Regions from separate parts of the Mesorhizobium sp. CNPSo 4689 genome, predicted to be linked through region 3. Evidence: predicted binding sites of a transcription regulator. Region 3 holds the regulator's gene; each other region holds the start of a gene.
The links. Region 3 encodes PhoB, which activates phosphate uptake and scavenging genes when phosphate is short. Its sites were predicted from a motif close to TGTCATNNANCTGTCAT; they were not measured.
Positions count from the first base shown of each region.

Region 1: a site for PhoB is predicted at 2,545-2,561, ahead of phnF (phosphonate metabolism transcriptional regulator PhnF). Genes of this name have one in related genera too.
Region 2: a site for PhoB is predicted at 1,512-1,528, ahead of AC04SI_RS03880 (esterase-like activity of phytase family protein). Genes of this name have one in related genera too.

Region 1 covers NZ_JBWLUZ010000004.1:491,310-495,636, forward strand. Annotated here, with positions in the region: gene AC04SI_RS09995 (zinc-binding alcohol dehydrogenase family protein) at 1-926, shown strand, start outside; gene AC04SI_RS10000 (amidohydrolase family protein) at 931-1,758, shown strand; gene phnF (phosphonate metabolism transcriptional regulator PhnF) at 1,743-2,504, opposite strand; gene phnG (phosphonate C-P lyase system protein PhnG) at 2,643-3,104, shown strand; gene phnH (phosphonate C-P lyase system protein PhnH) at 3,104-3,715, shown strand; gene AC04SI_RS10020 (carbon-phosphorus lyase complex subunit) at 3,717-4,327, shown strand, end outside.
Region 2 covers NZ_JBWLUZ010000002.1:225,897-230,223, forward strand. Annotated here, with positions in the region: gene AC04SI_RS03880 (esterase-like activity of phytase family protein) at 1-1,421, opposite strand, end outside; gene AC04SI_RS03885 (LacI family DNA-binding transcriptional regulator) at 1,744-2,769, opposite strand; gene AC04SI_RS03890 (Gfo/Idh/MocA family protein) at 2,968-3,999, shown strand; gene AC04SI_RS03895 (sugar phosphate isomerase/epimerase family protein) at 3,996-4,327, shown strand, end outside.
Region 3 covers NZ_JBWLUZ010000003.1:457,589-461,915, forward strand. Annotated here, with positions in the region: gene pstA (phosphate ABC transporter permease PstA) at 1-756, shown strand, start outside; gene pstB (phosphate ABC transporter ATP-binding protein PstB) at 771-1,595, shown strand; gene phoU (phosphate signaling complex protein PhoU) at 1,634-2,344, shown strand; gene phoB (phosphate regulon transcriptional regulator PhoB) at 2,361-3,050, shown strand; gene AC04SI_RS07345 (ROK family protein) at 3,114-4,327, opposite strand, start outside.

The DNA.
Region 1 (4,327 bases), on a different contig from region 3:
CGGTCAGCCATGTCGGCATCTGCGGCACCGACTACCACATCTTCGAAGGCAAGCACCCGTTCCTCGCCTACCCGCGCATCATGGGCCACGAGGTCTCCGGCACGGTCGTCGACAAGGGCGACGGCGTCACGCTCAACGTTGGCGAAGCCGTCATCATCAATCCCTATCTCGCCTGCGGCAAATGCATCGCCTGCCGGCACGACAAGCCGAATTGCTGCGTCAAGATCGAGGTGCTCGGTGTCCATCGCGACGGCGCCATGTGCGAGCAGATCCTGGTGCCGGTGCAAAATCTTTATCCGGCAAACGGCCTGTCGCTGGCCGATGCCGCCGCCGTCGAATTCCTGGCTATCGGCGCGCATGCCGTACGTCGCGCGCGCGCTGATCCAGGCGCCCGCACACTGGTCATAGGCGCCGGGCCGATCGGGCTCGGCACGGCGCTGTTTGCCCGCATCGCCGGGCTCGACGTCAGCCTGCTCGATATGAGCAGCGAGAGGCTCGGCTTCGCCGAGAGCGAGTTCGGCTTCGCGACGCTCGACGGCTCCCGCGCCACTGCGCCCGATCTGGTTCGCGGCGCGACCGGCGGCGAGGGGTTCGACGTTGTCTTCGACGCCACCGGCAACACGCAGTCGGTGCAGTCGGCCTTCGCCCATGTCGCGCATGGCGGAACCCTGGTCCTGGTCAGCGTCGTCAAGGACGACATCGTCTTTTCCGATCCGGAGTTCCACAAGCGCGAGATGACGCTGGTCGGCAGCCGCAACGCGCTTGGCGCCGACTTCGACCATGTCGCCGCCTCGATCCGCAACGGCGCGGTGCCACTGGCAAAGCTCGTCACCCACCGGACCACGCTTGGCCAGGCCCCCCTTGACCTCGCCCGCTGGGCGCATCAGAAATCCGGGCTGATCAAGGCCGTCATCGAGATCGGATGAGACGATGCGGATCGACGCACACCAGCACTACTGGCAGATCGCCCGCGGCGACTATTTTTGGATGGGGCCGCATGTCGCGCCGATCGTGCGCGATGTCTTTCCGGCCGATTTGAAGCCGCATCTCGGCGCCGCCGGCATCGAACGCACCGTCGTGGTGCAAGCAGCGGCAACGGTCGCCGAGACCGAATTCATGCTCGACCTTGCCGAGAACGAGCCGAGCATCGCGGCAGTAGTCGGCTGGGTCGACGTCGGCGCCGACGACGTCGAAGCGACGTTGCGCCGGCTGGCGACAAGGCCGAAATTCCGCGGCATCCGGCCGATGCTGCAGGACATCGAAGACACGTTCGACATTTTGAAGCCGAAGCACCTCGCGGCGCTCAGGCTGCTGCCCGAACTGAACCTGCGCTTCGACGCACTGGCGCAGCCGCGCCACCTGCCGGTGGTCGCGGCACTCGCCGACCATATCCCGGACCTGCCTATCGTCGTCGACCATGCCGCGAAGCCATTCATCGCCAAGGGCATTGTCGAGCCTTGGGCAAGCGACATGGCCGCGCTCGCCAAGAGACCGTCGGTGCTGTGCAAGTTTTCCGGTCTGGTCACCGAAGCCGGCCCTAACTGGTCGGTCGCCGGCCTAAAACCCTATGCCGACCACCTCATCGCCTGCTTCGGCCCGGAGCGGCTGATGTTCGGCAGCGACTGGCCGGTTTGCGAACTGGCCGCCACTTACGAGAACTGGCTGGCTGCCGCGAAGGAGCTTCTAGCTGGCCTGTCGCTGGCCGAGCAGAATGCCGTCTTCGGCGGCAATGCCGCGCGTTTCTACGACATTGCCTGATCGTTAGCCGACAATCTGAGCTCCACCCGCTCCGCCGGAAACCGCGACTCGGAAAACTGAATCGGCTGACCGTCGAGCGTCATATTGACCGCAATTGTCACCAGCACGATGGCGCCGGGCTGCAGGTCGAGATCGACCAGATCGGCGGCATCGGCGTGGCGCGCCGACAGCACCGTCGATTGCCTCAGATAATCGTTGATCCCAAAGCGCTTGAGCGAGGCGGTGACCGATCCGGTTTCCGCCATGGCAGCGTCGATACCGGCGAAGCGCTGGGCATCGAACCAGGCGGTAGCGCGCGACACCGGATGCCCGTCGGCTTCGCCGCGCGTTTCCAGGCGGATCACATCAGCGCCCCTGACAAGCCCCAGGGCTTCGGCGACGCGACGGCTGGCCGGCTCGACCGACGACGCGAGCAGGACGATATGCCGTTCGGACGTCTGCCCTTGCAGGCCGGTCGAAAAACGCGTGCGTGCGCCGATCGGGTAGGACAGCCGCTTGCGCGACAGCACGAAGGTGCCACGCCCTTGCTCGGCCCTCAGCACACCGTCCTGCACGAGGGCGGCGATGGCACTACGCACCGTATGGCGGTTGACGCCATAGCGCTCAGCCAGCGCCATTTCCGGCGGCAGCGCGGCATTCTCGGCGAAATCGCCGACGGCGATCGCATGCAGGATCTGGTCGGCGATCTGCCGCCATAGCGAGACGCCACTGCGCCGCTCGATGCTGGCCACTTGCTGCCCAATCATGTCCACCCCAATCTTCCATCGCCCCGATGCTTTCACGCGATGTCATGCACCCGTCATGGACTCGCGCTAGCTAACAGGTATAATTTGTATGGTTGTCTATATCAATAGACAAATTAGCCATTGCGCAAGGAGCAAACCATGCGAGGACAGGAAGCGCGCGATCAGGCCGAACGCAAGGCGATCATGGCGACGCTGGCGCAGTCGCCCGGCGAAGACATCGCCCGTCTTTGGAGCGAAGCCGGCCTGCCTTTGGAAGCCGAACTGCTGCGTGGTCCCGAAACCGGCCTGGTCACGGTGCGCGGCCGCATCGGCGGCGGCGGCGCGCCCTTCAATGTCGGCGAGGCGACGGTCACCCGCGCCACGGTCCGGCTGCCCTCCGGACAGGTCGGCCATTGCTACACGCTCGGCCGCGACAAGCGGAAAGCGAAGCTGGCGGCGATCGCCGACGCGCTGTGGCAGGAACCCGCCCATCGCGAAGCGGTCGAGACCAGACTGGTCGCACCGCTGCGGGCGGCCCTGGTCGAGGCGCGCGACCGGCGGCGTGCCGAGACCGCGGCAACGAAAGTGGATTTCTTCACCATGGTGCGCGGAGAGGACTGATGGAGATAGCGGCTCAATCGATCGAGGGCGGTTTCGCCGATCCGGTGTTCAACGCCCAGACGGTCTTTCGCGCCGTCATGGACGCGATGGCGCGGCCGGGCAGCGTGCAAGCCCTGCCGGCCTTTGCCCGCCCCCCAGTGCCGCTCTCGGCGACGGCCGGCGCCATTGCGCTTTCGCTCTGCGACAACGACACGCCGCTCTGGCTCGATCTCACCTTGCAGGCAGCGCCCGCCGTCAAATCCTGGCTGGGTTTTCACACCGGCGCGCCCTCGGCCAACACCCCGGCTGATGCGCATTTCGCGCTGATCGCCAACCCGGCGGAAATGATGGCGCTCGACGGCTTTTCGCAAGGCACCCAGGATTATCCCGATCGCTCTACGACGCTTATCCTGCAAGTCACCGATCTTGTCTCCGGCGCGCCGCTGTTGCTCGAAGGCCCCGGCATCGAAACCAGCGCGACCATCGCGCCGGCGCAGATGCCGCGTCATTTCATCGAACAGTGGAAGCAGAACAACCAGCGCTTTCCGCGTGGCGTCGACATCATCCTGGCCACCGCCGACAGCCTCGCCTGCCTGCCACGCACGACGCGCATCAAGACGATGGAGGCGTAAGATGTACGTTGCGGTAAAAGGCGGCGAAGCAGCCATTGCAAACGCCCACCGACTGCTCGCCGATCGCCGGCGCGGCGACCGTTCGGTGCCGGCACTTCGCCTCGACCAGATCGTCGAGCAGCTGGCGCTCGGCGTCGACCGGGTGATGAGCGAAGGCTCGCTCTACGACCGCGAACTGGCCGCGCTCGCCATCGTCCAGGCGCGCGGCGACATGATCGAGGCGATCTTCCTGGTCCGCGCCTACCGCACAACGCTGCCGCGCTTCGGTTACACCAAGGCGATCGACACCGGCGCGATGCTGGTCGAGCGCCGCGTGTCGGCGACCTACAAGGACCTGCCCGGCGGCCAGCTCCTCGGTCCGACCTTCGACTACACCCACCGGCTGCTCGATCCCGAGCTTGCCGCCGGCGGCGACGTCGCCGAGCCGCTGCAGCGCGAGAGCGAGGCGCAAGCCATGCCGCGCGTTTCGGCGATCCTCGCCCGCGAAGGCCTGATCGAGCCGGATGGCGACATGCCGCAGGACCATGTCCCCGGCGACATCACCCGCGAGCCGCTGGAATTCCCGATGGCGCGCGACATCCGCCTGCAGGCGCTGTCACGCGGCGACGAGGG
Region 2 (4,327 bases), on a different contig from region 3:
ATGGTGTCGACATCGGCGCCATCCTCGGCCTTGTAGGGCGCGCCGACCTGGAAGCCGTCCTGGGTCAGGAAGTCGTTGTCGTTGGCGACGAACAGGAAATAGTCGTCGGGCAGCTTGGGATCGAGCACGCTGACCAGCGACATCGCTTCCCACTTCTCCGAGAGGTTGTTCTTGTCGTTGGGCTTGCCATTGTGCAGGCCGAAGCGGCCAAGCTGGGCCTTGTCGTTGATGTCGATGAACGGCGTCAGCTTGGCCGGCGTCACAGACGGGTCGAGCACGCCCTTGGGCGCCACCGGCTTGTCGGCGGCGTCGAAGGGGCCGCCGGAGATGTCGGTCGCCGCCGAAAGATCGACGACATTGATCTTGCGCAAGAGCGACTCATCGCCCTTCAGGCCCTGGCCGTTGCCGCTGTCGCGGGTCAGCATCAGGAAGGTCTTGTCGGACAGCGCCACGATCTCGCTCTGCGCCGCGACCTTGGTCTTGTCCTTTGCATCCTTGAACACCGGCAGCGGCACGACATATTCATGCGCCAGCTTGAGATGGGCAAGGTCGGAGGCGTCATAGACCAGCGCCCTGGTGTTCTGGCGGGTTGAACCGGAATCGCCGCCATCCTGGCGCGGCGCCGACTGCAGCACGGCAATCAGGAACTTGCCGTCCGGGGTGATCGCCATGCCTTCGAGGCCCTGGTTGTTGTGGCGGCCGGTCTCGGGATCCTTCGGATCGGGCTCGGCGGCACCGGGGCCCGGATTGTCCGAGGCGAAGTTCGGCGTGCCGTGGCGCATCGGCACGAGGGCTACCGGCGGCTGCGTCGCCGACATCAAATGGCCATCGGCCGAGAAGCGGTAGATGTTGGGGCCATATTCGTCGGAGATGAACATGGTGCCGTCGGGCAGGCGCACGATCGCCTCGTTGTCGAGCGCCAGCTTGCCGTTGTCGGCCTGCGGCAGGATCGGCATGTCGCCGCTTGCTGCCCGCACGCCGTTCAGCGGATCGAGGCCGGTGGCATCAGTGCCCTTGTCGTCGGTCAGCAGCATGGTGTCGGCAAGCGTCGCCTTGACGCCGGACTGTTCCTGTCCGGTGGCGGGTGCCGCGCCCGGAGCCGTCGGGGCAAGCTTGATCGAAATCGTGTTGAGGCGGGCCCGATAGTCGGTGGTGCCGACGACATTGTAGCCGCGATCCGGCAGCAGCCAGAGCGATCCCTTGTAGCCGTTCGCGTCACGCATCCAGCCCTTGACGTCGATCGCCATCCCGGAGCCGGAGCCGAAGGTCTCGCCGAACTTGTCCTTCAGGTTGGCCGGGATACGGCCGACGCCGACCAGCCCCTTGTTGACATAGGCGACGCCATCAGCGAGCGCCGGCGTCAAGGCGGTGAACAGAGCAAGTGCCGCGCCAAGCGCGACGGTTCGGCTGAGATGTTTCATGGATATCCCCTTGTGACAAAGCAGCCCGGAGCAGGCGTCGCATTGACTTTGCCTCCAGCGCCTTTCCGCCAAGCGGTCTAGGACGCGAACATGATACTTGCGTGACAGGCGCCATTTCTTCCCTTCTCCCCCTGTGGGAGAAGGTGGCCGAGCGAAGCTCGGTCGGATGAGGGGTGTTGGAAGGATCTCTACGTTGGAGAACTAACCGCTTAAATCCCTCGATCTTCTTACGCTGCGTTTCTTCCGGCACCCCTCATCCGTCTCGGCACTGCGCGCCGATCCACCTTCTCCCACAAGGGGAGAAGGAAGAGGCGTTCTCCCGTCAATCACTCTCCCGCGCGATCAGCTCCAGCGGCCAGACCTCGCGCATGATGCGCGGGCCTTCCTCACCGGCGAAGGTGGGAAGCGAGGCCAGCAGCATTTCGGCCAGCCTTTGTCCCATCGGCTCCAGCGACGGGCGGAAGGCGGTCAGCGCCGGCGAGAAATAGCGGCAGAGCGGGGTGTCGACGATGACGATTACAGCGATGTCGTGGCCGGGCCTGATGCCCATCTCGGCCAGCGCCTTGCAGCCGCCGAGCGCCATGGCGTCATTGTTGAAGATGATGGCGGTCGGCGGATTCTTGGCGCGCATGACCTGCGGTATCACTTCGTAGCCGCCGGCCTCGTTGATGAAACCGTCGGCGATCAGGCCGGGATCGACTTCGATGCCGTGCTTTTGCAACGCCTTGCGATAGCCGTCGAGGAACAGGTAGCCGAAATTGAGGTCGAGAGACGGGCGGATGGCGGCGATGCGGCGGTGGCCGCGCGCTACCAGCCGGTCGACCGCGTCGGCGCCGGCCTTTTCGAAATCGAGGTCGAGCGAGGGGTAGGCGGTGCCGCCGGAGCGGCTGCGGCCGAGCGTGGCGAAGGGGAAGCCGGCCTGGGTCAGATAGTCGATGCGCTCGTCCTCGCGCCGTGTCCAGGCCAGCACCACGGCGTCGGCGCGGCGCGTCTCGACGACACGGCGCAGGCGCTCCTGCTGATAGTCGCCCGGCGCGCCCATCACCACGATCAGGTCGAGGCCGCTTTCGGCGAGCCTTGCCTGCAAGCCGGTCAGGAACGGAATGAAAAAGGGTTCGCCATATTGCTGGTCGCCCGGATGCGGCTGCAGCATGAAGGCGATAGAATGGGTCGAGCCGCGGCGCAGACTGCGGCCGGACTGGTTCGGCGAATAGTTCAGCTTCTTGGCCGCTTCGAGCACGCGCTGGCGCGTGTCGGCGTTGACGTCGGCGCGGCCGTTGAGCGCCCGCGACACGGTGCCGATCGATATGTTCAGGTGACGTGCAAGGTCGTGGATACTGGACGCCAAAGACTTTCTCCCCCGACTTTCGCTAGCACTGGCCGCCGCTCAGGCCAAGGCGGTTGATGACGATTTTCACGAGCGGCCAATTGACATTCTACGCCATCGGGTGTGTTGTCGTAAACGTTTACGGAAAAACGTTTACGGTGATGCCGTGAGTGCCGTGACTTCGGTCTGGAGGGACCGAACGGGGAGGAGGAGCGCTGGATGATGAATGTCGTCCTCGTCGGCTGTGGCGCGATGAGCAAGCATTGGCTCGACGCCGTGAGGCAGATTGATGGGCTCGCCATTGTCGGCCTTGTCGACCTTGACGCCGAGCGGGCGAAGGCGAGGGCGCGCGAATACGAGCTGACCGGCGCCGTCATTGGAACCAGCCTGGACGCGGTCCTCGACCAGACCAGGCCCGACGCGGTGTTCGACGTCGTGGTCCCTGCTGCCCGGCGCGACGTCGCGCTTTCCGCCTTTGCCCATAATTGCCACTTGCTGACGGAAAAGCCGCTGGCCGACAGCCCTGAGAATGCGCGCGCCATCGTCGAGGCCGCACGACGCGCCGGGCGTGTTCATGCCGTCGTGCAGAACCGGCGCTATGTCGCCAATGTCAGGCGCATCCGGCGCTTTCTGGACTCAGGCGCCATTGGTGCCGCGACCAGCATCCATGCCGACTTCTTCGTCGCGCCGCATTTCGGCGGTTTTCGCGAGGAGATGGCGCATGTCCTGCTGCTCGATATGGCGATCCACACCTTCGACGCCGCCCGCTATATGGTCGGCGGCGAGCCGGCAAGCGTCTATTGCCAGGAATGGGAGCCGGCCAGTTCCTGGTACCGGCAGGGATCGTCGGCCAGCGCCGTCTTCGATCTCGGCGGCGGCAAGGTCTTTACCTATGCCGGCTCCTGGTGCGCTGCCGGTTTCCGCACCAGTTGGGAGGGCAGCTGGCGCATCGTCGCCGAGCACGGCAGCCTCACCTGGGACGGCCATGACGCGCTGACGGCGGAACTTGTGCTGCCGGCCCGCGACGGCCTTTTCGACAAAACCGAGCCGGTCGAGGTGCCGCCGCTCGACCCCGCCGACCGCGTCGACGGCCATCTCGGCATCATTCAGGATTTCATGCAGGCCATCGAGACCGGCACCCAGCCGGAAACGCGCGGTGCAGACAACATCAAGAGCCTGGCCATGGTCTTCGGCGCCATCGAAAGCGCCGAGACCGGACGCCGCGTGGCGATCTCAAAGGAAGCACAATGACGCCAAACCCGCTTCTCGACATCCGGATCGGCACCATGGTGCGGGCCAATCTCGACGACCCGGCGGCCTACATCAGAGAGATCCTGCCACTCGGCTTCGAGAGCATCCAGCCCTTCTTCTGGCAGACGCTGGGCGGCAAGGATCTGCCACGGCTGGCCGGCCAGATCCGCGAGGCGATCGGCGATGCCGACGTCACCGTGTCTTCGATCGGCGTGTTCGGCAATCCGCTGGAGAGCGGCGAAGTCGACCGCGGCGTGCTCGCGGCCTGGGAAACGGTCATCGACCATGCGCATCTGTTCGGCGCCTCCACGGTCAGCGGCTTCACCGG
Region 3 (4,327 bases):
CTCAAGGCCGACGGCGTGATGGCCGAGCATTTCAACACCGGCCTGTTCTCCTATGGCGCCTCCAGCCGCCCGGAAACGTCGGGCATGGGCGTGGCCATCATCGGCTCGTTCTACATGATGGTGATCGTGCTGCTTTTGGCGCTGCCGATCGGCGTCGCCGCCTCGATCTATCTTGAGGAATTCGCCAAGAAGAACCGCCTCACCGACCTGATCGAAGTCAACATCAACAATCTGGCGGCGGTGCCGTCGATCGTCTTCGGCCTGCTCGGACTTGCCGTGTTCATCAACTTCCTCGGCATGCCGCGCTCGGCCGCTTTCGTCGGCGGACTGGTGCTGACGCTGATGACACTGCCGACGATCATCATCGCGACGCGCGCTGCCCTTGCCGCTGTGCCGCCGTCGATCCGCTCGGCAGCGCTCGGCCTTGGGGCGTCCAAGATGCAGATGGTGTTCCATCACATCCTGCCGCTTGCCGCCCCCGGCATCCTTACCGGCACCATCATCGGTCTGGCGCGTGCGCTCGGTGAAACCGCGCCGCTGCTGCTGATCGGCATGGTGGCCTTCGTCGCCGATTATCCGACGACGCCTTTCGATCCGGCCACCGCGCTGCCGGTGCAGATCTACATGTGGGCGAACGAGGCCGAACGCGCCTTCGTCGAGCGTATGTCGGGCGCCATCATCATCCTGCTCGTCTTCCTCATGGCCATGAACATCACAGCGATCGTGCTGCGGCGCCGCTTCGAACGGCGCTGGTAAAAGAAGGTATCTGTATGAACATCATGACCGAACAGTCCCTCGAAAATGCAGTGGGCGACAAGATGAACGCCAAGTCGAACGAAGTGATCAAGATGCGCGGCGACAAGGTCGGCGTGTTCTATGGTGACAAGCAGGCGCTGTTCGACGTCAATCTCGACGTCCGCCTCAACCAGGTGACGGCGCTGATCGGCCCTTCGGGCTGCGGCAAGTCGACCTTCCTGCGCTGCCTCAACCGCATGAACGACACCATCGACTCGGCGCGGGTGACCGGCAAGATCACGCTGGACGAAGAGGACATCTACGACAAGAACATCGACGTCGTCGAACTGAGAGCCCGCGTCGGCATGGTGTTCCAGAAGCCCAATCCGTTCCCGAAGTCGATCTACGAGAACGTCGCCTACGGTCCGCGCATCCACGGGCTGGCCAAGCGCAAGGCCGACATGGACCAGATCGTCGAATCGAGCCTGAAGAAGGCGGCGATCTGGAACGAGGTGAAGGACCGTCTGCAAGAGCCCGGCACCGGCCTTTCCGGCGGCCAGCAGCAGCGCCTGTGCATCGCGCGCGCCATCGCCGTGTCGCCGGAAGTGATCCTGATGGACGAGCCCTGCTCGGCGCTCGACCCGATCGCCACAGCCCGCGTCGAGGAGCTGATCGACGAGCTGCGTCAAAACTACACGATCGTCATCGTCACGCACTCGATGCAGCAGGCGGCGCGTGTGTCGCAGCGCACGGCCATGTTCCACCTCGGCTATCTGGTCGAGGAGGGCGCCACCGACAAGATGTTCACCAACCCCGACGACAAGCGCACGCAGGACTACATCACCGGCCGGTTCGGCTGAGTGGTCCGGCGGCAACTTTCAGGCACGAGGACAGGATCATGGGTGAACATCATACCGTCGCCTCTTTCGACGAGGATCTCGGGCAGATCAGCAAGCTGATCTCCGACATGGGCGAACTGGCCGGCGCGATGGTCGGCGGGGCGACCAAGGCCCTTCTGAATTCCGACAATGCACTGGCACAGAGGGTGGTCTCCGACGACGCCATCATGGATGCGCGCCAGCGCGAGCTGGACGACCGCGCCATCACGCTGATCGCCAAGCGCCAGCCGATGGCCAACGATTTGCGCGCGGTGGTCGGTTCTATCCGCATGGCCGGCGATCTCGAGCGCATCGGCGACCTTGCCAAGAACATCGCCAAGCGCGTTGGCACCGTCGGCCTCAGCGTCACGCCGCGCGACCTGTCGCACTCCATCGATGTGATGGCGCAGTTGGTGCTGGTCCAGGTGCAAGGGGTGATCGAGGAATACGCCGCCGCAGACGCCGCGGCACTCGCCAAGCTTCGGAACGACGACGAGCGCATCGACGTCAAATACACCTCGGTGTTCCGTGAGCTGCTGACCTACATGATGGAAGATCCGCGCAACATCACGGCCTGCACGCATCTCTTGTTCTGCGCCAAGAATCTGGAGCGCATTGGCGACCATGTCACCAACATCGCCGAGAACGCCTACTATGTGCTGACAGGCTCGCAATTGCCAGCCAATCGTCCCAAGCAAGACGAGACAGCGATGTCCGCGCCGGCTGCATGACAGGGGTAACCGACTGATGATAGCGCCACGCATCATGGTGGTGGAGGACGAGGAGCCGCTGGGGGTGCTGCTCCGCTACAATCTGGAATCCGAAGGCTACCAGGTCGAGGTGGTGACGCGCGGCGACGAAGCCGAGATCCGCCTGCAGGAAAACGTTCCCGACCTGCTGGTGCTCGACTGGATGGTGCCGGCGGTTTCCGGAATCGAGCTTTGCCGGCGCCTCAGGATGCGGCCCGAGACCGAGCGGCTGCCGATCATCATGCTTACGGCGCGTGGCGAAGAGAGCGACCGCGTGCGCGGCCTCTCCACCGGCGCCGACGACTATCTGGTCAAGCCGTTCTCGACGCCGGAATTCATGGCCAGGGTCAAGGCGCTGCTGCGTCGCGCCAAGCCGGAAGTGCTGTCCAGCATGCTCAAGGTCGGCGACATCGTGCTCGACCGCGAGTCGCACCGGGTCTACCGCAAGAAGAGCGAGATCAGGCTCGGGCCGACCGAGTTCCGGCTGCTCGAATTCATGATGCGGCATCCGGGCCGGGTGTTCTCGCGCAGCCAGCTGCTCGACAATGTCTGGGGCGAGACGATCTATATCGACGAGCGAACGGTCGACGTGCATGTCGGCCGGCTGCGCAAGGCGGTCAACAATGGCCGCATGCCCGACGTCATCCGCACCATCCGCGGGGCAGGATACGCGATCCGGGAAGATTAGGTATGTGCTGATATTCAGGCCTGCGAACGGCGCGGCCTGGCCTCAACACATCTCAAGTCGCGATCAAGCCACGTTCTTTCCTGCCGAACCCGTTCGCTGCTGGACGCCCGGCGCGAAAATCTCCTGGTCGACGAAGCCAAGCGCGCGCATGGCGCAGCCCTCGCGGATCAGCGGCAACTCATTCGGCTCGGTGTCGAAGGAGATCGATTTCGAGTGCTGGCCGCCGGCGGTCTGGGCAATCGCCTCGCGCAGCGCCGGTTCGATCAGATCGAAAGCGGCGGCGCTGACGCCGACCATGGCGACGGGTGCGGGATCGATCAGCGCGAACAGGCTGCCAAGGCCGAAGCCGAGCGCCTCGCCCGCCTTGCGGTAGGCTTCGCGCTCCGGCCCGTCGCTCTCGCGCGCCCGGGCGGCGAGCGCGCGCATGTCGGCGTCGCCGACATCGGTCGGTTCGGCATCCTCACTCATCATCCTGGCGTTGCGCCAGATGGCATAGTTGCCGGCATAGGCTTCGACGCAGCCGCGCCGTCCGCAGCGGCAGAGCGCGCCGCCCGGCCGGTGGATCATGTGGCCGAACTCGCCGCCGGACGAATGAGTGCCGGTGAACAGTTCGCCCTTCAGCACCAGCCCCATGCCAATGCCGTGCGAGAGCAGGATGGCGATGAAATCGTCGCGGTAGCGTTCGGGATCGCGCCATTGCAGCGCCACCGCCATCATGTTGCAGTCGTTTTCCATGGTAGCGGGAATGCCGAACTCGCCTTCCAGAATGTCGGCAAAGGGGATGTCGGTCAGCGACGTGATCGGCGACCACAGCATGGCGCGGGCATGGGTGTCGGTGATGCCCTGGATGCCCATCGCGATGCGGGCGACGCTGCGGACATCGAGATCGGGATCCTCGAACCGGCGCCGGACTATCGCCGTGCATTCGCCGATCAGCTCGTCGCGCGGCATGGTCAGCGTGTCCAGGCGGCGTTGCTCTTCGGCAATGACCTGCCCGGCATAATCGATGACGGCGACGGAGAGGAAGTTGAGCGACAGCACCACGGTCATCACCGCGGTGGCTTCCGGATTGAGGCCGAGGCCGACCTGTGGCCGGCCGCGCTTCAGCGAAGCCGCTTCGCTGGGCTTGCTCTCGGTCAGGATGCCTTCCTGGATCAGGTCGGAGGAGATCGCCGAAATGGTCGAATGGCTGAGGCCAGTGGTCGCGGCGATCTCGGTCCGTGACGGCTGGCCAGCCCTGCGCACGGCCGAAATCACCATCGCCCGGTTGCGCCGGC